3 regions of the Serratia sp. AR11 genome follow, and region 1 is predicted to be linked to each of the others. Evidence: predicted binding sites of a transcription regulator. Region 1 holds the regulator's gene; each other region holds the start of a gene.

Region 1 (7,921 bases):
GAGCGCCGCCAGGGAATGAACGTGATCTACTGGGCCGATGGCCGTCATGGTTTTATGCTGATTGGGCATAACCCTGCGCCGGAAATGGCCGCGTTGGCAGAGCGCTTGCAACACTCACTTGCCAGCTAAGACGCCACTCCAAGTGTGAACATCGTCACACTGGTGACGAACGGTAGGTGGTAAACCAGCCGATTAGTGCGCCATATCAGAGGAAAAGGGGCCGACTCTCGGCGATTTGACTGAAGCATGGTAAAATCGGCTTTTTTACGTACCGGGAAATTTGCCATGAACTCAAGCACCCAGGAAAAGCTGCTGGCGCAGGCTGAACAACTCTGTCAGCAACGCAATGTGCGTCTGACACCGCAGCGGCTGGAAGTGTTACGCCTGATGGCACAGCAGCCCGGTGCCATCAGCGCTTACGACCTGCTCGATCTGCTGCGCGTCGCCGAACCTCAGGCCAAACCACCGACGGTGTACCGTGCTCTGGATTTTCTGCTGGAACAAGGCTTCATTCACCGGGTGGAATCCGCCAACAGCTACGTGCTGTGCCATCACTTCGAACAGCCGACGCACACTTCCGCGCTGTTTATCTGCGATCGCTGTGGTCAGGTGACTGAACGCACTACCGAAGGGGTCGAAGAGACGTTGCAGAAACTGGCGAAGGAGTCTGGTTTTGTTCTGCGTCATAACGTGGTGGAGGCGCATGGCCTGTGTGCGGGTTGCGTTGAGGTAGAAGCCTGTGACAGCAAGCATGACTGCGGCGAACACGATCACAGCATCGCCATCAAGAAGAAATAGGTTGGTTTTTCAGGTACCTCCCTGTACCTGCAGGCTTGGCGTTAAGGGGATAAAAACGCCGGGCCTTTAAAAGTAGCTTGTGGCCGCAATCCGCTGCGGCCCAGCGCGCTACCAGCGATACTTGTTGTGGTCTTCCCAGGATTTAACTTCTTTCTCGGCCGCCTCTTTCTGGTAGCCATAACGTTCCTGAATTTTACCGACAAGCTGTTCGCGTTTCCCTTCAATGACCGTCAGATCGTCATCGGTCAGCTTGCCCCACTGTTCCTTCACTTTCCCTTTAAACTGCTTCCAGTTACCGTCGGCTTGATCTTTGTTCATAACCTCTCCGTTACCTGTGATTAGTCAGTTTTAAACGCCTGTGGCCGGACTTAACTGAGTAATTATTTCGGTCAATCGACCTGAATAAAAGGGTTGTCAGTTCCAATTTATTCCGCCAACCACATGATTAACTATAGCTACAGATAGCGATAAAAAAGAAAAAGTCAGGATAAAAATTCACAAAACAAAGAAAAATCAGTAAAAACCCCAGAAGAACAGTAGTTAAGCGGAAAGAATTTCGCTCAAGAAAATGTAACTTAATATAAACAAAAACATAAGAAAAACTAATTATTACTCATTTTTGACTGTGTCACATCCGCTGTAAACCAGGTCCCTCGCACCCTGTGGCAATGCCAAATCCACCCGAGCGCAAGGCCGCGTAGCGAAAGGAACACCGCCAGCGCCAGCCACAATCCATGGTTGCCCAGTACAGGTAGGGTAAACAGCGTCAGCCCATAACCGGCGGCGGCTACTGCCATGCTGTTACGCATTTCTGCGCCGCGGGTGGCACCAATAAACATGCCGTCCAGCAAATAGCACCATACTCCCACCAACGGCAGCACTACCTGCCACGGCAGATAGTGGCTCGCCAGTGCGCGCAGCTCCGGTAAAGAGGTCAAGGCGGCAATGATTTGCTGCCCGGCAACGGCATAGAGCAGACCAAAGCCCAACGCCACCAGGCAGGCCTGCCGGCAAGCCGCACGCCATACTTTACGCAGTTGGCTATCGTCACGGGCGCCATAGGCATGGCCCGAATGTGCCTCTACCGCGTAGGCGAAACCGTCCAGCGCATAAGCGGTGAAGGTCAGCAAATTCATCAGCACCGCATTTACCGCGACCACCTCGCCGCCCAGCCGGGCACCGAAGATGGTCAGCGAGGCAAAACACAGTTGCAGCAGCAATGAACGCAGCATAATGTCGCGATTCAACGCCAGCAGACGCCGCAGATTACCGCGCCAGGCTTGGCGCAGCATTGGCACAGAAATGCCGCGTATGCGCATCACGCGCCAGGACAGCCATAATCCCAACAGCAGCGTGGCATATTCAGAGATAGCCGTCGCGGTCGCGGCCCCCTGCACGTTCCAGCCCAGTCCCATCACCAGCCAGATATCCAATACGATATTCAGCAGGTTGCCGACAATCAGCAGGATCACCGGTGCGCGCACGTATTGCACGCCAAGCAACCAACCCAGGATCACCATATTGGCCAGCGCCGCCGGGGCGCTCAGCCAGCGGATCTCGAGGAACAAACGAGCCTGTTCCAGCACCGCCCCATCGCCACCGACGATTTTTAGCGCCAACTCAATCAGCGGATAGCGCAGCAACACAATAGCCACCCCGGCCAACACCGCCAGCAGCAACGGCTGCATAAAGGCTCGTGCCAGCCCCTGCGGATTTTGTGCCCCCAACGCCTGAGCAGTCAGCCCGGTGGTGCTCATACGCAGAAACAGCAACAGCATAAACAGGAAGCTGGTGGCCATGGAGCCAACCGCTACGCCACCCAGATAGGTCGGGCTGTCGAGGTGGCCGATGACTGCGGTATCTACCAGCCCAAGCAGCGGCACGGTGATATTGGAGAAAATCATGGGCAGCGCAAGGCGCCACAGGGCTTTATCGGTATCGCTGGTGAAGGCAGAAAGCAGGCGCATAGTGAAATGTTCCCGTGTATACCCGTCATCTTTCAAATTGCAGCGTTGTTATCTGCACTCAGTTATGTGGCCCGTCCATGAGCCACACCCCTTCGGGGCCGCTGCAAACAGCGTTCAAATCTGCTCCCGGCAGATTTGTCACCCCAGTTACTTACCTGAGTAAGCGCCTGGGGATGAGCGAGTTGGCCGCCTAGCTGCAACTTGAAAGCTATAGGGTATATAGTGAATCAGATATGACATCGCCCCAGAACTGGGGCGACTTGAATCAGAGGACGATGTTTGGGCGTGAGGATTAAACCCAGTCGCCATTGCGGATCACACCGACCGCCAGACCTTCAATGGTGAAATTCTGCTGACGCAGATCGACCACAATCGGCTGGAATTCACTGTTTTCCGGCAGCAGCTCAACCACGTTACCGTGTTTTTTCAGGCGCTTGACTGTGACTTCATCTTCAATGCGTGCCACAACCACCTGGCCATTACGCACGTCCTGAGTTTTATGCACCGCCAGCAGATCGCCGTCGAGAATACCGATGTCACGCATCGACATGCCGTTGACCCGCAGCAGGAAATCCGCGCTCGGTTTGAACAGGGATGGATCGACCTTGTAGTGCCCTTCGATATGCTGCTGCGCCAGCAGCGGCTCACCGGCAGCGACACGGCCAATCAGCGGTAAACCCTCTTCATCTTCCATCAGCAGGCGAATGCCGCGCGAAGCGCCGGAGATAATCTCGATAACGCCTTTACGCGCCAGCGCTTTCAGGTGTTCTTCTGCGGCATTTGGCGAACGGAACCCCAGACGCATGGCGATCTCGGCGCGCGTTGGCGGCATGCCAGTGGACGAAATATGATCGCGAATCAGATCATAGACCTCTTGCTGTCTGGTAGTTAGTGCTTTCATTCCGCCCCCTGTTTGTTTATACAGTCTTGCTGTGAGTATATACAGGTAACTGCGGCTTGGGAACCGAAGAGTGAATAAAAATCAGGGATTAGCGACACCTGTCGCAACGCAACGCCGCCACTCAGGCAAAGTGCTGCCACAGCACCGACCCCCAGACAAACAGCGCCAAAATAATCGCCAGCGAAACCGCCGCCGAGCCCATATCCTTTGCCCGACCGGAAAGCTCGTGATGCTCAGTCCCTACCCGATCGACAATCGCCTCAATCGCGCTGTTCAGGATTTCGACGATCATCACCAACAGCACCGATCCGATCAGTAAAATGCGCGCTATCGCACCCACGTCCAGCCAAATCGCCAGTATGATAGCCAGCACGGTCGCCACCAATTCCTGGCGGAATGCCGCTTCGTGCTGCCAGGCAGCGGAAAAGCCTTTATAAGAGTAGCCGGCGGCTTTAATAATACGGGTCAGGCCGGTTGCTTGGTTTGCCATGTTTTTTAGTGCCTTTAGCAGAGATAAGTCATAATTAAACAGTCTAGGCCAGGAAACTCTCCCGGCTCTCGGTTTTCCAACACCACAGATCTGCTACCCGGTTTCTGGTATGCTTGCGGCGCATTGCTAACAAGAGGCTTCACGTTGTTATGTCAGGTTGGCGTAAAATTTATTATAAACTATTGAATTTACCACTCAAACTGTTGGTAAGAAGTAAGGTTATCCCTTCAGATCCGGTCACGGAGTTAGGGTTGGATCCCTCACGGCCGATTTTGTATGTTTTACCTTATAATTCCAAGGCGGATTTGCTGACGCTGCGCACCCAGTGCCTGGCGCAAGATCTGCCCGACCCCCTCAATCCGCTGGAGATAGACGGCACCGTGCTGCCAAGCCACGTGTTTATTCACGACGGCCCGCGCGTATTCCGCTACTACACGCCGAAAGAAGAGTCGGTAAAACTGTTCCACGACTATCTGGACCTGCACCGCAGTAATCCGGATCTCGACATTCAGATGCTGCCGGTTTCGGTGATGTTTGGCCGCTCTCCGGGGCGCGAAGGTCACGGCACACCGCATCTGCGTCTGCTGAATGGCGTGCAGAAATTCTTCGCCGTGCTGTGGCTCGGCCGCGACAGCTTTGTCCGTTTTTCCAATACCGTTTCGCTGCGCCGCATGGCCACCGAGCACGGTACGGACAAAATCATTGCGCAGAAACTGGCTCGCGTAGCACGCATGCACTTCTCGCGTCAGCGTCTGGCCGCCGTCGGCCCAAGCCTGCCGGCCCGTCAGGACCTGTTCAACAAGCTGTTGGCGTCCAAGGCGATCGAAAAAGCGGTCGAAGACGAAGCTCGCAGCAAGAAGATTTCCCACGAAAAAGCCCAGCAGAATGCCATTGCGCTGATGGAAGAGATCGCTGCCGACTTCTCTTACGAGACGGTGCGCCTTTCCGATCGCGTGCTGAGCTGGACCTGGAACCGACTGTATCAAGGTATCAACGTCACAAACGCCGAACGCGTGCGTCAGTTGGCGCAGGACGGCCACGAGATTGTTTATGTACCCTGCCACCGCAGCCACATGGACTACCTGCTGCTGTCCTACGTGCTGTATCACCAGGGTCTGGTGCCACCGCATATTGCTGCCGGTATCAATCTCAACTTCTGGCCGGCCGGGCCGATCTTCCGTCGCCTGGGCGCTTTCTTTATCCGCCGCACCTTCAAAGGCAACAAACTGTACTCGACGGTATTCCGTGAATACCTCGGCGAGCTGTTTACCCGCGGTTACTCGGTGGAATACTTTGTTGAAGGTGGCCGTTCCCGTACCGGACGTTTACTGGAACCGAAGACCGGCACCCTGTCGATGACCATTCAGGCGATGCTGCGCGGCGGTAGCCGTCCTATCACACTGGTGCCGATTTACATCGGTTACGAACACGTGATGGAAGTGGGTACCTACGCCAAAGAGTTGCGTGGCGCGACCAAGGAAAAAGAGAGCCTGTTGCAGATGCTGCGCGGCCTGCGCAAGCTGCGCAATCTCGGCCAGGGTTACGTCAACTTTGGTGACCCACTGCCGTTGACCGCTTACCTGAACCAGAATGTGCCACAGTGGCGCGAATCGATTGACCCGATCGAAGCCCAGCGTCCAAGCTGGTTAACGCCGACGGTCAACGATTTGGCGGCCAAGATTATGGTGCGCATCAACAATGCCGCCGCCGCCAACGCCATGAACCTGTGTTCCACGGCGCTGCTGGCCTCACGCCAACGCTCGCTGACCCGCGAGCAGTTGCTTGAGCAGTTGGAATGCTACCTGCAACTGATGCGCAATGTGCCTTATGCCGGCGACGTTACCGTACCAACCCAAACGCCGGATGAGCTGCTGGATCACGCGCTGAACATGAACAAGTTCGAGGTGGAGAAGGATAACATCGGCGATATCATCATCCTGCCGCGCGAGCAGGCGGTGTTGATGACCTATTACCGTAACAATATCCATCATCTGTTGGTTCTGCCATCGCTGATCGCCACTATCGTGATGCATCACCGCCGGGTATCGCGCGCTGAACTGCTACGCCAGATTGGCCTGATTTACCCAATGCTGAAGGCTGAACTGTTCCTGCATAACGACAAGGAACAACTGCCGGAAGTGCTACGACCACTGATCGACGAAATGATCCGTCAGCAACTGATCTGCGATAAGGGTGACGATCTGGTGTTGAATCCGGCACGCATCCGTCCATTGCAGCTGTTGGCCGCCGGTGTCCGCGAAACGCTGCAGCGTTATGCCATCACCATGTCAATCCTCAGTGCCAATCCAAGCATCAACCGCGGTGCGCTGGAGAAAGAGAGCCGTATTATGGCCCAGCGTCTGTCGGTGCTGCATGGCATCAATGCGCCGGAGTTCTTCGACAAGGCGGTGTTCTCCACCCTGGTGGCTACGCTGCGTGCAGAAGGCTACATCAATGACATCGGCGATGCGGTCCGTGAGCACACCATGGAGGTCTACAACATGCTGAGCGATTTGATTACCCCGGAAATCAAGCTGACCATTGAAAGCGTCAGTATGCCGGCGGAAACCAACGCGTTGCCGGAAACGGTCGCAGCGGAAGAGAAAGAAGACTAATCCAATTGATATGGATACGAAAAAGGCACCCTCGGGTGCCTTTTTTATTGCGGTAACGCCTTAACCCTGCCAGTAACTCAGTGCAATACCGATAAACAACACCAGCCCGACATAATTGTTATCCATGAACGCCTTGAAGCAAGCGTCACGCTCACGGGTGGCAATCTGTTTTTGCTGATGGATAAACAAGGCACCGGCCAGCAACAGCGACCAGTAAAAGGCCCCGCTCATCTGCGTCAGATAGCCTACCCACAGCATCAGCAGCAGCGTGGCGAACTGCAGCAAACCGACGATCAGCTTGTCGTAACGACCAAACAAAATGGCCGTAGATTTAATGCCAATCTTCAGGTCATCGTCACGGTCAACCATCGCATATAAGGTGTCGTAAGCCACCGTCCAGCAAATATTGGCCAGCAGCAACAGCCAGCAGCTCAGTGGCAACGACTCGCTGACGGCGGCATAGGCCATCGGGATCCCCCAGCCAAACGCCGCGCCAAGAACAAACTGCGGCAGATGAGTGACCCGTTTCATAAACGGATAGGCCCACGCCAGCGCCAGCGCCGCCAGTGACAGCCAGATGGTCATCGCATTGAGCGTCAGCACCAGCCCGAACGAGACAAGCACCAACACCACAAACAGCACCTTGGCCTCTTTCTCGCTCACCCGGCCACTCGGCATCGGACGAGCGGCAGTGCGTTTCACGTGGCCATCGACAGCGCGATCGGCGTAATCATTCACGACACAACCGGCGGCACGCATCAGGAAGACCCCAACCACGAACACCACCAGGATAGACAGCGACGGCACGCCCTTGCCCGCCAGCCACAGTGCCCACAGCGTCGGCCACAGCAACAGCAAGGTGCCAATGGGTTTATTAATGCGCATCAGATGGCTATAAGCCTGCCATTTGCTTTGATTCACGCTTCCTTCCAAGGTTTTTTCTCTCCTCATCATTCGGGAACCGAACTTCCTGTCGCGTACAGCGGCGAAGCCGGTAAAAACAGTTCGGTCAGCAACAGCGGCTTACCCGCCAGCCGCAGGCGGGAACGGCGCGCCCACAGTGCATCTTGCCGTCCAATATGAATGTAATCGCGAGTCAGTTCATCGCTGCTGAACAGATAGCGGCCCAGTGGCAAGGTACCCAAATCCA
Region 2 (7,921 bases), 760 kb from region 1:
GGCCGAATATCGGGCCGAATCACCTTCAGAACCACTTCCTGCCCGGTCGTTTTTAGCCGTGCGGTATGCACCTGAGCTATCGATGCCGAAGCCAGCGCCTGCTGGTCAAAATCATCAAACCAGGTTTCCAGCGGGCCGCCCATCGCCAACTCAATATGCTTGCGTGCCAGTGCACCATCGAAGGGGGCAACCCGGTCCTGCAACAGAGTCAGTTGATCGGCGATCTGTGGTGGGAACAGGTCGCGGCGTGTGGACATCATCTGGCCAAACTTGATCCATACCGGCCCCAGTTCCTGCAAGGCCAAACGCAGACGTTCACCCAGCGGTTTGTCTGCATGGCGGTTTGGCATCCAGAACAGCAGACGGCGCCCCACGCGCAGCGGCAACGTCAAGCGCATCTGGGGGATCAGTTCATCCAGGCCATAGCTGAGAAAAACGCGGACGATCAAATACAGGCGGCGTAGTTCGCCAGGGGTCATCGTTTACCCTCCAACTTGTCCATGCGAGCAATCAGCGCTTCGAGGTTGCGAACGGTGGCATCAACTTCCTCGTTGAACCACACAACTTCCAGTGGGCCTGGCGCCACGCGCCACTCTTCCGTCAGCGTTTCCGCTACATAATGCTGTTGACGCTGAAAGCCTGTCTTCAGCAGATTCGCGCCCTTACCGAACGCCTGCGTGATACCCTGCGCGGCAATATCGCCGATGTAGGGGGCCAACCATTCAGCCGGATCCCACTCTGCCAGATCGAGCAGCCCAACCAGTTGTTGAACCACCTGAATATCACCTTCGACAATCAGTTCACCGCTGCGCATCAATGGCGAAAGTTGCTGGCGATCCCGCAGCTTCAGCAACACCGAGATGCGGCTGCGCACCGTGCAGTCGGCGGTATCTTCAGACTGACCAAGCACATCGACACGCTGCTCACTGAACAGCAACACCAACGGTGAGGAAAGCTCCTGCAATTCAATACGCAGAACCTTACCCGCCAGGCGCAAACGGGCGGCTTTCATGCTGCGATCGCGGAACAGCAGGCTGTTGAGCGATGTTTCCAGCACGCCGGTCAACAACGGGGTTAACAGCATCGGCATTTCCATATCAGAACTTGAAGCCGCGATGCAGGGCCACAATGCCGCCGGTCAGGTTAAAATAGGTCACGTTGTCAAAGCCGGCAGCCCCCATCATACCTTTCAGGGTTTCCTGATCGGGATGCATGCGGATCGACTCAGCCAGATAACGGTAACTTTCCGGATCCTTCACCACCAGCTCCCCGATTTTCGGCAGCACGTGGAACGAGTAGGCGTCATAGGCTTTACTTAACGGCGCCAGCAGCGGCTTGGAGAACTCCAGCACCAGCAAACGGCCGCCCGGCTTAAGCACGCGGAACATGGAACGCAGCGCCTTGTCTTTGTCGGTCACGTTGCGCAGGCCGAAGGAAATGGTAATGCAGTCAAAATAGTTATCCGGGAACGGCAGCGCTTCGGCATTGGCCTGCACATAGTTGACGTTACCGATAATGCCGCGGTCGCGCAGCTTCTCGCGCCCCATCTTCAGCATGGAATCGTTAATGTCCGCCAGTACCACCTGCCCCTGCTCACCGACCATGCGGGAGAACTTGGCGGCCAGGTCACCGGTACCACCGGCCAGATCCAACACCCGCTGCCCACGGCGAACGCCGCTGCAGTCAATGGTAAAACGCTTCCAGATACGGTGGATACCAAACGACATCAGGTCGTTCATCACGTCATACTTTGCAGCTACCGAATGAAAAACATCTGCCACCATGGCCTGCTTCTCGTCTCTAGCTACGGTGCGAAAACCGAAGTCGGTGGTTTCCTGCGGTTGATCTGCCATTGTCCTGCCTGCTATTCAGTCAATTTAGTGTGGATGAGTGTACCAGAACCCTACGCAATACCCCACCTCGCAGCCGCTGTCATGCCTGCGATGCGGAGCGGGGTTCCTCTGCGGAGTCGTCGTCTTCCGCCCCGGGCAACGCGTCAACTTCATCAAAGCCCGTCGCCTCGCATTCTTCATCATGCTGCGCACTGGCCTGCTGAGCCAGCAGCGGGTTAATCGGCCTTTTCACCTCAACCCCCAAAGCGCGGAACCCCTCGGTCTGGCCGATAAGATTACCACGGCCTTCGCTCAGTTTATTCATCGCCTGGCGATAACTCCCCTGGGCCTTGTCCAGGCTCTGCCCCAGCGCCGACATATCGTCAACAAACAGCCGCATTTTGTCATACAACCGCGCCGCTCTGTCGGCAATGCGTTGGGCATTCTGGCTCTGATGCTCATAGCGCCAAAGATTGGTGATGGTGCGCAACGCCACCAGCAAGGTAGTCGGACTGACCAGCATGATGTTGTGTTTGAGCGCTTCGCTGATCAGCTCCGGCTCACGGTCGATGGCCAGCAGGAAAGCCGGCTCGACCGGAATAAACATCAGTACGTAGTCCAGCGAACGCAGGCCGGGCAACTGCTGGTAATCCTTGCGTCCCAACAGGCGGATATGGCCACGCAGCGAGCCAATATGCTCACTCAGCGCCGCCTCGCGTTCCACTTCATCTTCACTGTTGAAGTAACGTTCGTAGGCCACCAGCGACATTTTCGCATCGATGACCACGTCCTTACCCTGCGGTAAACGAACGATGACGTCGGGCTGCATACGGCTCTGATGATCCAGCCGCACATTGACCTGGGTTTCGTATTCGTGTCCTTCGCGCAGGCCGGAGGCTTCCAGTACCCGACTTAACACCACCTCACCCCAGTTACCCTGAGTTTTGTTATCCCCTTTCAGGGCCTTGGTGAGGTTAATCGCCTCGCGTGCCATTTGTGCATTGAGCTGCTGCAGGTTACGTATTTCGTGGGTCAGCGTATGGCGTTCACGCGCTTCCTGGCCAAAACTGTCTTGCACCTGGCGGCGGAAACCATCGAGTTGCTCACGTAGCGGCAGTAACAGGCGGTCCAGGCTTTGCTTATTCTGCTCGTCAACCTTGCGCCCGCTGTGTTCAAAAATGCGGTTGGCCAAATTTTCAAACTGGGTGGTGAGGCGCTGTTCGCTGTTAATCAGCAGACGCTGTTTCTCTTCTGCCGCCATACGGGTCTCTTCCAGGCGGATAGTCACCTCACGCAGCTCGGCCTCCTGAGCGCTGTTAACCTCACGCTGGGCGCGCAGTTCCTGATTCAGCAACTCGCATTCGTTGCGCCAGTGATTGAGCTGTTGAAGTTTTTCGTGCCCGGCGGCCAGCTGGCTGTGCAAATTGCGCAGTTCCAGATCGGTCTGTCGCATTTGTTGTTCATTACGCTGCAGCGTTTCTTGCCGGGCTGCTGTTTCCTGCTGCGCCTGCTGTAGCGATTGTTCCAGCAGCCGTTGCTCGGTTTCATGCTGTGCCTGCGTCTGCTGCACACGCAAACTGGCAATTAGCCACCCCAACAGCAGGCCAATTGCCACCCCGCCCATACCGTAAACCAAACTGGTATCCACCCTGCCTCCTGTTACACCTGACCGTTCTGGCGTTTTATGCGCCTGTTGCCCGTCACGTTAAGGGGATGCTGTATGGATGTCCAGTCTGTTTTTGCCCCGACGGCGCAAAATTGCGAAACGCTACGCAAGTCAGACCAGAACTAGCCAAACCACTGGCTTAACCACTTGATGCCAAACGCCCCCGGCGCGAGAATGCCAAACGCCCAGATCATCGCTGAAGTGATATTCGCCACCTGGAAATAACGCTGGGGCATGCCGCAAATGCCACCAACCAACGGCACCACGGCACGCAACGGGCCGAAGAAGCGGCCGATGAAAATGCCCAGTACGCCCCAGCGTTCAAAAAACGCATGGCCACGCGTGAGTAGCTGTGGATTGCGGGAAAGGGGCCACATATGCGCCACCCGGTCTTGATAGTGATAGCCAATCCAGTAAGAGAGCCAGTCGCCGAAAAAGGCCCCGGCGGCGGCGGCGGCCCAGATAGGCCAGAATGCAATGCCGCTTTCGCCTATCAAGGCTCCCAGCGCCAGCAGAATCACCGTGGCCGGCAACAGCAGCGACAGAAACGCCAGCGATTCACCGAACGCCAGGAAGAAGATAATCGGGATGGCCCAGGCTTCATGCTGCCGCACGGTGTCGCTGACCCAGTGGATAATGTCATTGAGGCTCAATATGGGCTCCTGATGCGGGATTTATGGCCCCAAGGATACGCAATGCCGGCCGGGGCCGATTAAACCCCGGCTAAACACCCGTGCAGTTTACTCGAGGTAGAACGCCTGCAGTGCTTCACGCTGGTTTTGGCCCAGGCCGTACTCGGCCTCCAGCCAGCGATCGGTTGAACCATATTGGTCACGGATGCAGTTCAGGGCGGTCATCAGGAATTCTTCACGGGCGCTGAGCACATAGGCAAATTGCCCCAGTGCCGAAGCGTTAAGGCGAATCGACAGTTGATCCAGCATCTGTTCGCGGAAGGTCGCCAGCGTGGTTTCGGTCAGCAGGTAATCTTCCACTACCGTCGCTTCATCTGCCCCCAGCGCGAATAACACCAGCGCCGAACCGACCCCGGTACGATCCTTGCCTACCGCGCAGTGCTGGACGATGGCACCGTTATCGACATTGCTCAGCAATTGGGCCAACTGCTTATACGCCGCATTACCGAAAGGCAGCCGACGGTAAAGTTCCAGCATAAAGGCCTGCGCGTCGAAACCGGCCAGCGTTTCGCTGGTCAGTTTTTCCAGGTTGGCATTCACCTCATTGCTCAACGGATTGGCCGGGAAATGATGATAATCGGCGCCGCTCCACAGGACATCGGGCTTGGCCTGAACTTCATCGGCGTCACGGTAATCCAGCACCGAACGCACCGGCACACCGGCCAGGAAGGTGCAGTCGTCTTCTGTCAGACGCTCCAGCGAGCCGGAGCGGAACAGCAGACCACGCTTGATACGGCGGCCATCGGCGACGCTATTGCCGCCAAGATCGCGAAAGTTAATGCCGCCATCAAGCGGCGCCAATGAAGGATGAAGCAGGATCTGGGCAGTCATAGACGTCCTCGTGGTTATTGTCTGAAAAACGCAACCTGAGAGCAGCGGAAAAACCGGGCTCAACGGGTAAAGAGGCGGCCAGAAAGATGGCACTGATGAGGTTAACCGTAACAGATTACGGCCGAATGGAGAAACGGGCCGCGTCGGCGACCCGTTGAACTGCGAGGTAATTACAGCAGGCGGCGCGCCGCATCAACCACGATCTGCACCGCTTTGCTTTCGGTGTTTTTCATGGTTTCTGCGTTCGGGATTTCCTGCTGAGTGCGGTTAACAATCACACCGGCAACCATACCGGCACGCAGGCCCTGGCTGGCACACATGGTCAGCAAGGTAGCGGATTCCATTTCATAGTTCATCACACCCATCGACTGCCATTCTTCCATCGAGCCTTTGAAGCGGCTGACGACGCGGCCGGAGAAGGTATCGTAACGTTCCTGTCCAGGGTAGAAGGTATCAGAAGACGCGGTCACGCCAATGTGCGTGGTAGCGCCGGCAGCCTTGGCGGCTTCGACCAGTGCCGTGGTACAGGCAAAGTCGGCCACGGCCGGGAATTCCATCGGTGCGAAGTGCAGGCTGGCACCGTCGAGACGAACCGCGGCGGTGGTGACCAGAACATCGCCAACATTGATGTTTGACTGGATCGCACCGGTGGTACCGATACGCAGGAAGGTACGGATCCCCAATTGCGCCAGTTCTTCAACGGCGATAGAGGTAGACGGGCCACCAATGCCGGTAGAGCAGACGATCACCGCCTTGCCGTCCAGCTCTGCGCGCCAGGAGGTAAATTCACGATGGGAAGCCAGATGCACCGGATTTTCCATCAGCTTGGCAATTTTCTCTACGCGCTGTGGATCGCCTGGAACGATGGCAAGCTGGGCCCCTTGTAAATCTTTTTTAGTGAGGCCGAGATGAAAAACGTCAGATTGGGACATGCGAGACTCCTCATGGATCATGTTTATTGGGAGGAACAAAAAAGTACTCTACTGAAAATTGCCATTCAATTTCGTGACAACCATCACTATGAATAAAGAAACAGAATGCAATCTACATAACTTTTGTGATTAAAGTCACAAAAACACACCAGAAGCTGGAATGGTTGTCTCAGATGCCCCAAGTCTAGTCGACAAAATGCACCGCCGTTTTTCACCCTGTCTCCTGAGCGCAGAGCTGATTTCCTGATGAAACTATTGACACCGCCACAGAAAATAACCTTATTTTATCGGTGACTTAGCCACAATAAAGGGAGCTAACGCACCTTATGGTATTAATGCAGGTCAACATGCGTAATAGCATGATAAAAAGGCAACAAAAACGCGCTAAAGCCAGATAATTATTCGTTTTTTACAGACTTGGCCGAAAATGCTCCACCCGGTGCCAATAACGGGTAATCTTTCCTATAGTTAATCTCAGCGCTTTTCTCGATTGCACGGAGACCGCAATGAAAACCGATCAAGTGATGACATTAAAACAGGCCCAGGGGGGATTCACCCCGGCCGTTACCCCCTTGGCTGCTTCAACCATTCTTACCGACGAACAAGGCATTCATGCCGGGGAAACCACTATTCCCTCGCAGGGTGACAATCTGCCGGCCTATATCGCCAAACCTGCCGATAGCAGCGGCCCCTTCCCGGTGGTGCTGGTGGTACAAGAGATTTTTGGCGTACATGAGCACATTCAGGACGTGTGTCGTCGCCTGGCCAAACAGGGCTATCTGGCGATAGCACCGGAACTGTATTTCCGTCAGGGAGATGCCCGGGATTACACCGACATCGGCGAACTGTTCCAAAAGCTGGTGACCAAAGTGCCGGATCGTCAGGTGCTGGCGGATCTGGATCATGCCGCTCATTGGGCCACGCGCCACGGTGGCGATGCCGGCAAGCTGGCGATTACCGGTTTCTGCTGGGGCGGGCGTATTAGCTGGCTGTATGCGGCACATAATCCGCAGTTGAAAGCGGCCGTCGCCTGGTACGGCAAACTGGTGGGCGAAAAAACGCTGAACTCGCCAAAACATCCGATCGATGTCGCTACCCAACTCTCTGCGCCGGTGCTGGGATTATATGGCGGGCAAGACACAGGTATCACGCTGGATACGGTGGAAAGCATGCGTCAGGCGCTGCGTGCGGCCAACGCCGATGCCGAGATCGTGGTCTATCCCGACGTCGGCCATGCCTTCAATGCCGATTACCGGCCAAGCTATGATGCCGAAGCGGCCGCCGACGGTTGGCAACGCATGCTGGCATGGTTCACCCAACATGGCGTTCCGGGCGTTAAGTAAACCTCACCTCACGGCTGCCTGACCAGACAGCCGCTTGCGACATAAAAACGGGCGCCGAAGCGCCCAGATTGCCGATCAAAACATCATTGCACCACGGTGGCAATCAGGCCTGCTGCTCGCGCAGGCGCTGTGCAGCCAGCACCATGTTGGCCAGCGACTGACGGGTTTCCGGCCAGCCACGGGTTTTCAGGCCGCAGTCCGGGTTAACCCACAGGCGTTCTGCCGGGATGTTCTGCGCGGCTTTACGCAACAGCGCTTCGATCCATTCCACACTTGGCACGTTTGGCGAGTGAATGTCATACACGCCCGGACCGATTTCGTTCGGATATTCGAACTCTTTAAAGGCTTCCAGCAAATCCATATCGGAACGCGAGGTTTCGATGGTGATCACGTCAGCATCCAGCGCTGCAATCGAATCCATGATGTCGTTGAACTCGCAGTAACACATGTGGGTGTGGATCTGAGTATCATCCTTCGCCACGGCGGCATTCAATTTGAACGCGTCCACCGCCCAATTCAGGTAGGCAGCCCAGTCGGATTGACGCAGCGGCAGACCTTCACGCAGTGCCGGTTCGTCAATCTGGATGATGCCAATGCCAGCTTTTTCCAGATCTTCCACTTCATC
Region 3 (7,921 bases), 570 kb from region 1:
CGCTGGCCGAGCGCGCGCAGATCGCTGGCACGCTCACGCATATAGGTGTCTTGCAGGCTGGCAAACTGGGCGGCAAAGACTTCGATCACCTGTTTAACCGCCCATTCCGCCACGGAACCGGCATCAATCTCGGCAAAGAGTTCGCGCTTGAGGCGAGCGTCGTTGAGCAGGTGGGAGTAAAGATCGAAGATCGCCGCGCTCTCTTTTTGCGAGCTGGCGGCAAAGCGCTTGCTGAAACGGCGGAATTCCGCGCCGGCCTCTTCCAGTGCCTGAGTCAGGCGTTCACGTTCGCTGGCGGTATCGAGCGTCGAGGCTTTGTAAACCTGGTCGAGAGACGGCTGGCTGCTGTCCTGCCAGCCTTCAGCTACCGCGACGCCCGGCGATGCCGCCAGTGCACGAATACGCGTCTGACGATATTGACCAAAAATGGCGTTAAGCTGTGACTGCGAGAGGATCCCGGCCATTTGCGTGGCCAGGGTCACCATGAAGGATTCTTCGCTTTCGTCAAACTGGCGCAGTTCACGCTGCTGCACCACCAATACCCCCAGCAACTGACGGCGATGAATGATCGGCACGCCGAGGAAGGATCGGAAACGATCCTCTTTCACCTGGGGAATGTATTTGAAGCTGGGGTGGCTCTGCGCGTCTGCCAGGTTAATCGGCTCCGCACGGCGTCCGACCAACCCGACAATACCTTCATCAAATGCCAGTGCGATAGCGCGCCCACGCGGTTTTTTTAACCCGCGTGTCGCCATCAGGTAATAGCAGCGGCGGTCGTTGTCCGCCAGGTAGATGGAACAGACTTCTGTATCCATTGCCAGACAGGTTTCATTGACCAAAAGATCCAGCGCATCTGTCAGACTGGCCGCCGCGGCCACCTTCTCAACAATTTCTCGCAAGCGCGTGAGCATAGTCGGCTTAACTTAACCTCTCTTCCGGCGATAGGCGGGGGTCTGCCGCTGTGCTGCCTGCTCCTGCATCGGCATCACGGTGACGGCGAATTCTTTCATCACCCGGCGGTAAACGTCGCGTTTGAACGACACCACCTGGCGCACCGGATACCAAAAACTTACCCAGCGCCAGCCGTCAAACTCCGGCGTGCTGCTGCGTTGCATATTGATATCAGCGTCATTGCACATTAACTGCAACAGAAACCATTTCTGCTTTTGGCCGATACAAACCGGCTTTGTGTCCCAACGCACCAAACGTTTTGGCAATTTATAGCGCAACCAGTTGCGGGTTGAGGCCAGGATACGGACATCCTTTTTACTCAGCCCCACTTCTTCGAACAGCTCACGGTACATGGCCTGTTCTGCGGTTTCACCAGGGTTAATCCCACCTTGGGGAAACTGCCAGGAGTGTTGACCGTAACGGCGAGCCCACAGGACTTGCCCCTGACGATTACAGATTACGATACCAACATTCGGGCGGTAGCCATCATCATCGATCACCGGACTACCTCGATAAGCTTAAATTCGCATAGATACCCTGATTGTTTCACACAAGCTACAGGCGGTAAACCACTGCTTTGCGGCGCTGCAAACCGGATAACATTGGGATAACTCACAGATAATGGCAAAGTTATAAACATGCGGAACGATTTACACCGGGTTTTATTCACTTTTTCTGTGGATAGGTATGTGAAGAACTCAAGGGATAAGCCGGTAAAACTCTGGTGAGCCTAAAAACCCCGGAAATACAAAAATCACATTAACCCTTTAAAAACATATTGATATGTAATTATCAACAGCCCTGTACAGAGCAAAAATGTGATCTATGTCCGTTTAGGATCTTACCCTGGCGAAAGATCCACCAACGTCGTTTTTATCCACAGATTATCCGTATGAGTTACGCACAAATCGGACAATTTCGCAAAAAAGTGCCTGCGTCAAGGCTGTAAATCGAACCAGTGATCGGTAAAAATTTGGGTTATCCCATAAATCTGTGGATAAATAGGTGTAAGATCCTGTTTATTGTCGGTGGCTACAGGTGCACAAGCGTCAGCCGGAATTTTTCCTCTGTCGGGTGAGAGAGAAAAAGTCATGGAAAATCATGCTACTATTATTCTTTTCCCCAGTCCTTTCCGGTCAAAGTTCTCTGTGGACAAATACAGTACGTTTTTCAACCAAATCTAACAGGCTTGTATTATGGCGTTTTTATCTCCTTTGCCCCCTCCTCCAGAAAACGAACAACAGCTGTTTGAAAGGGCGCAGCAGCTTGCCGGCTGTTCCCTGGGCGAACTGGCCGAAGGTGCGCGGTTGGCTATCCCCAGGGATCTTAAGCGTGATAAAGGCTGGGTTGGCATGCTGCTGGAGCAATATCTTGGTGCCATGGCGGGCAGCAAGCCGGAGCAGGATTTCCCCGAACTGGGCATCGAGCTGAAAACCATCCCGATAGACGCCGCCGGCAAACCGCTGGAAACCACCTTCGTCTGCGTAGCCCCCTTAACCGGCAACAGCGGCGTCACCTGGGCCAGCAGCCATGTACGTCATAAGCTGGCGCGGGTGCTGTGGATCCCGGTAGAAGGTGAGCGACAAATCCCGCTGGCGCAGCGACGTATCGGTTCACCGCTGTTGTGGAGCCCAAACGCCGAAGAAGAAGAGATGCTGCGCCGCGACTGGGAGGAACTGATGGATTTGATCGTGCTCGGCCACGTAGAGCGGATCACCGCCCGCCACGGTGAGGTGCTGCAACTGCGTCCCAAAGCGGCCAACAGTAAGGCCCTGACCGAAGCTATCGGCGAACAGGGGCAGCCGATCCTCACATTGCCACGCGGTTTTTACCTGAAAAAAAGCTTCACCGGTGCATTATTGGCAAGACATTTCTTTGTCTGATCCCTTTTGTTTAGGTCGCGTTTAGGTAACAGTGTCGCTGTATCAATAAACGCGTATAATTCAGCCTTTGTTTTTTATTAAGGTGTGGCTCGACAATGTTTGAGTGGATTATGGATCCCAATGCCTGGTTAGCGTTAGGTACGCTGACCATTCTTGAGATCATTCTGGGTATTGATAACATTATTTTCCTTTCGCTGGTGGTGTCCAAGCTGCCGAAAGCGCAGCAGAACAAGGCTCGCCGCATCGGGCTGGCCGGCGCAATGTTAATGCGTCTGGGGCTGTTGGCCTCCATCGCCTGGGTGATCCGTCTGACCCATCCGCTGTTTAGCGTCATGGACCACAGCATCTCGGCACGCGATCTGATCCTGCTGCTGGGTGGGCTGTTCCTGATTTGGAAAGCCAGTAAAGAGATCCATGAAACCATCGAAGGCTCTGATGAAGAGCACCACACCAAGGTGCACGGCTTCTTCGGCGCTATCGTGCAGATTATGCTGCTGGACATCATTTTCAGCCTGGACTCGGTGATTACCGCGGTAGGCCTGTCCGACCATCTGTTTATTATGATGGCCGCAGTGGTGATTGCCGTTGGCGTCATGATGTTTGCCGCCCGACCTATTGGTGAGTTCGTTAACCGCCACCCTTCGGTGAAGATGCTGGCGTTGGCGTTCCTGATCCTGGTGGGCTTCACCCTGATGCTGGAAAGCTTCCAGGTACATGTGCCGAAAGGCTACATCTACTTTGCGATGTTCTTCTCAATGTCGGTCGAAGCGCTCAACCTGATGCGCAGCAAGAAAAAAACCGTCTCTGAGTAATTCTCCACGGGAGTGCGCGTCAGCCACTCCCGTTATTATTTTCTGCTGCCCTGTTTCAGCGTCACTTTCCCTATCAAGATAAAGACTTATCCGAAACACGGCGCATCCAGATTTTGCTAATCTTAAAAGAAGCTTCTTTTTTGCATATATAACTGAGGATCCGCAGGATGAAAAAGTGGGTAATGGCAGTATCTGCGTTGGTGATCGCCGCCGGGTTGGCGGGATGTTCCAGCGATTACGTGATGGCGACCAAAGACGGCAATATGATCCTGACCGAGGGCAAACCGGAGATTGACCAAGATACCGGCCTGATCAGCTATAAAGATGAAAAAGGCAACAGCCGCCAAATCAACGGCGATCAGGTTTCACAGGTTATCGAACGTTAAATTCCCCGTCGGCTATCGCTCTCGTAGTGCGCGATAGCCCTCCCCGCACTGAATCCGCTTCCCCCATCTTCTCGGCTTGGTTATAGTCGGCAAAGGCAGTACACCGCCTTGCAGGTTGTTTGCCACAGCCTGCCCTTTGGCTCCTGTTTCACCGGGCGGTTTAGCCCGTAAGCGCTAACATGAAAGGAAGGCCGTTAATGCAATACCACCGTATTCCCCACAGTTCTTTAGAAGTGAGCGTGCTGGGACTGGGCACCATGACCTTTGGCGAACAGAACAGTGAAGCCGATGCCCATGCGCAACTCGACTATGCATTAGCCGCTGGCGTCAACCTGATCGACACCGCAGAGATGTACCCGGTACCGCCCCGCCCTGAAACCCAGGGGCTGACCGAGCAATACATCGGCAGTTGGATCAAGGCACGCGGCAACCGTGAAAAGATAGTGCTGGCCAGCAAGATTGCCGGGCCGGTGCGCGGTACCGACAGCAGCATCCGCCCGCAGCAGGCGCTGGATCGCAAAAATATTCGTGTCGCGCTGGACGCCAGCCTGAAACGACTCAACACCGATTATCTCGATCTCTACCAATTGCACTGGCCGCAGCGCCCGACCAACTACTTCGGCAAGCTCAATTATCAATACACCGACGATAAGGCCACCGTCACCCTGCTGGAAACGCTGGAAGCGCTGGCCGAACAGGTACGCGCCGGTAAAATCCGCTATATCGGGGTGTCTAACGAAACGCCATGGGGCGTAATGCGTTACCTGCAACTGGCTGAAAAACATGAGTTGCCGCGTATCGTTTCGATTCAAAACCCCTATAGCCTGCTGAACCGCAGTTTTGAGATTGCCCTGGCGGAGATCAGCCAGCACGAAGGGGTCGAACTATTGGCCTATTCCAGCCTGGCGTTCGGCACCCTGAGCGGCAAGTATCTCAACGGTGCCAAGCCTGCCGGTGCACGCAACACGCTATTCACTCGCTTTAACCGCTACTCTGCGCCACAAACGCAGTTGGCGATTGCCGAGTATGTCGCGTTAGCCAAAAAGCACGGGTTGGATCCGTCGCAGATGGCACTGGCGTTTGTGCGCCAGCAGCCGTTCGTTGCCAGCACCCTGCTGGGTGCAACCACGCTGGAACAGCTGAAAACCAACATCGACAGTTTCGACGTGGTATTGAATGAAGACGTACTGCAGGGGCTGGAAGAGATCCACACCCGCTTTACTATTCCGGCACCATAAAACACGTCCTGCGCCATAAATAAGATGGGGCGCCTAATCCGCGCCCCTTCTGCTATTTTGCCCGCCGCTGCGACAGCCACAGTGCGCTAATCGCCAATGCAAACACCACGCCAAAGCCAATTCCCACGCCGACCACCGGCACACTGACTTTAACGGCCAGCGAATACAACCCCAGCATCAGCAGCATGGCGGTGTTCTCCCCCAGGTTCTGTACCGCGATCGCATTGCCTGCCCCCACCGAATTTTTGCCCCGTTCCTGCAACAGCGCATTCAACGGCACCACAAAAAAACCGCCCAATACGCCGATAATCAACAGCAGTGCATAAGCGTTAAACAGGGTGGTTTGCAGGGCGAATATTGCCACCGCCACGCCGATCAGGATCCCGGCTGGCATACAGCGCTTCACCGTCTCCAGCGTGACGAAACGCGCGGCTGCCCCGGCGCCTATCACTATCCCGACCGCTACCATCGCATTGAGCAACGTCGGCGTAGCGTTGTCGGCGATACCGAGAGCCACCGGCACCCAAAGCACCAACAGGAAGCGCAGCGTGACCCCGGCCCCCCAAAACAGACTGGTACCGATCAAAGAGAAACGCGTCTGACCGTCGCGCCACAGCACCACACAGGCGTTGAAGAAAGCCTGCGTCATGGCACGCGGCGTCCAGGAAACGGCAGGATGTGCCGCCGGCAAACGTGGAATGTACAGATTGGCGATCACCGCCGCCGCGTAGACCACCGCACACACCGCCAGCGCCGCCACAATGTGCCAGTCGGCCAATATGCCACCGGCCACCGAACCTATCAGGATCGCGGCGATGGTAGAAGCCTCCATCAGGCCGTTGGCTTTGACCAGCTTTTCGCCGCTGGTGATCTCTCCCAGAATGCCGTATTTGGCGGGTGAATAGGCGGCTGCCCCTACGCCGACCAGGGTATAGCCGAGGAACGGATTAAACCCGAAACAGATCACCAATGCGCCGGCCAGTTTCAGGCCGTTGGCCACCATCATCACCCGCCCCTTGGCGAAGCTGTCGGCGACCTGCCCGACAAATGGCGCGAGGATGATGTAGGTGGCGACAAACGCCATCTGCAAAATCGGTTGGCTCCAGTCGGGATAGAGCTGTTGCTTGATCAATGCCAGGGTAGCGAACAGCAATGCATTGTCACCGAATGCGGACAGAAACTGGGCGCAAATTACGGCGATCATACTGCGAGAAAGCAAAGGTGAATCAGTAGGTAACGTCGGGTTCATCAGGCAATCTCCGGCTGTTCAGCCATGTTACGCAGGGTCACAAAGTCCGGTTTACCGCTGCCAAGCACCGGTAAGGTTTTCAAAATACGGATATCACGCGGCACCGTCAGCTCAGGGCTGCCCAATTCACGTGCCACCTTCAACAAGGCCTCACGGGTGATGCCGGCGTCGGTGGTAAACAGCACCAGCGCCTCGCCCTTGCTGCTGTCGCTTTTAACCGTGGCGGCATGCTGGGCTTCCGGCGCGACGCGCTGTGCCAGCAGTTCAACGCTTTCCAACGAAACCATTTCCCCTGCCAGCTTGGCAAAGCGCTTCACCCGGCCGCGGATCACGCAGTAACCCTGCTCGTCCAATGTGACAATATCGCCGGTATCGTACCAACCCGGCTGCAGGTTGCCATGCTCATCCTCGGCCGCCGGGGGTTCCAGTTCGCCCGGACGCTCGACCCGCAGGTAACCTTTCATGATATTAGGCCCCTTCAACTGTAGGCGCCCACCGTTATCGATGCCCGGCACCTTCATCAGCCGCGCTTCCATGTTCGGCATAATACGGCCGACGGTACCGACCTTGGCCGCCAGCGGCACGTTGATCGACACCACCGGTGCGCATTCAGTCACGCCATAACCTTCCAGAATACGGATGCCGTATTTGTCCTGATAAATCTGTTTGGTGCTGTCCGCCAGCTTTTCCGCCCCGGCAACCACATAGCGCAAACGGGCAAAATCATACGGGTGAGCAAAACGCGCATAGTTATTAAGGAAGGTCGCTGTGCCGAACAACACGGTGCAGTTACGGTCGTAAACCAGTTCCGGAACCACACGGTAATGCAGCGGGCTGGGGTAAAGGAAGATGCGGCTGCCGGTCATCAGCGGCGTCAGCAGCCCGACCGTCAGGCCGAACGAGTGGAACAACGGCAGCGATGACATAAAGCGGTCACGCGGGGTGAAATCGGCGATGGTACGGATCTGTTCAACGTTGGCCAACAGGCTGGCATGGGAATGCACCACGCCTTTCGGATTGCCCTCCGAACCCGAGGTGAACAGGATCAGTGCCGCATCGTCAGGCTGCTGCGGCAGCATGGCCCGCGCCGGTTGTAACAGATGGCGCAGGATCCACAGCTTGTCCGCCAGGGTCACCGTATCTTTCAGGTCTTCCAGGTACACCCAGTTGGCCTCCGGCACCTGCTGCGGCAAATGGGTCAGCTTGCCCTTTTCGAGAAACTGACGTGACGTGACGATAGTTTTGAGGCTGGCGGCGGTCATGGCGCTTTTCAGGCCCTTGGAACCGGCGGTGTAGTTGAGCATCGCCGGAATGCGGTTGCGCAGTGAAGCGCCAAAAATCGCCGCTACGGTGATGGTCGCGTTCGGCAATAACATACCGACATGTTCGCCCTCGGCGGTAA

Evidence for each region. Region 1 encodes LexA, which represses DNA repair genes until DNA is damaged. Its sites were predicted from a motif close to TNCTGTATGTACATACAGNA; they were not measured.
Region 2: the regulator LexA is predicted to act here: its motif matches at 3,547-3,566, upstream of rmuC (DNA recombination protein RmuC).
Region 3: the regulator LexA is predicted to act here: its motif matches at 2,096-2,115, upstream of mutH (DNA mismatch repair endonuclease MutH).

Annotation. Positions count from the first base shown of each region.
Region 1 is NZ_CM150739.1:4,977,901-4,985,821, forward strand. It holds gene ACSOSI_RS23505 (anti-sigma factor family protein) at 1-129, shown strand, start outside; gene zur (zinc uptake transcriptional repressor Zur) at 286-798, shown strand; gene ACSOSI_RS23515 (CsbD family protein) at 907-1,116, opposite strand; gene dinF (MATE family efflux transporter DinF) at 1,401-2,765, opposite strand; gene lexA (transcriptional repressor LexA) at 3,058-3,666, opposite strand; gene ACSOSI_RS23530 (diacylglycerol kinase) at 3,788-4,156, opposite strand; gene plsB (glycerol-3-phosphate 1-O-acyltransferase PlsB) at 4,306-6,771, shown strand; gene ubiA (4-hydroxybenzoate octaprenyltransferase) at 6,832-7,725, opposite strand; gene ubiC (chorismate lyase) at 7,722-7,921, opposite strand, start outside.
Region 2 is NZ_CM150739.1:243,232-251,152, reverse strand. It holds gene ubiB (ubiquinone biosynthesis regulatory protein kinase UbiB) at 1-479, opposite strand, end outside; gene ubiJ (ubiquinone biosynthesis protein UbiJ) at 476-1,084, opposite strand; gene ubiE (bifunctional demethylmenaquinone methyltransferase/2-methoxy-6-polyprenyl-1,4-benzoquinol methylase UbiE) at 1,098-1,853, opposite strand; gene rmuC (DNA recombination protein RmuC) at 1,933-3,480, opposite strand; gene ACSOSI_RS01130 (DedA family protein) at 3,621-4,151, opposite strand; gene ACSOSI_RS01125 (tyrosine-protein phosphatase) at 4,239-5,021, opposite strand; gene udp (uridine phosphorylase) at 5,192-5,953, opposite strand; gene ACSOSI_RS01115 (dienelactone hydrolase family protein) at 6,460-7,296, shown strand; gene metE (5-methyltetrahydropteroyltriglutamate--homocysteine S-methyltransferase) at 7,400-7,921, opposite strand, start outside.
Region 3 is NZ_CM150739.1:4,407,777-4,415,697, forward strand. It holds gene ptsP (phosphoenolpyruvate--protein phosphotransferase) at 1-911, opposite strand, end outside; gene rppH (RNA pyrophosphohydrolase) at 924-1,451, opposite strand; gene mutH (DNA mismatch repair endonuclease MutH) at 2,148-2,834, shown strand; gene ACSOSI_RS20820 (TerC family protein) at 2,930-3,646, shown strand; gene ACSOSI_RS20825 (YgdI/YgdR family lipoprotein) at 3,814-4,032, shown strand; gene ACSOSI_RS20830 (NADP(H)-dependent aldo-keto reductase) at 4,230-5,270, shown strand; gene lplT (lysophospholipid transporter LplT) at 5,323-6,519, opposite strand; gene aas (bifunctional acyl-ACP--phospholipid O-acyltransferase/long-chain-fatty-acid--ACP ligase) at 6,519-7,921, opposite strand, start outside.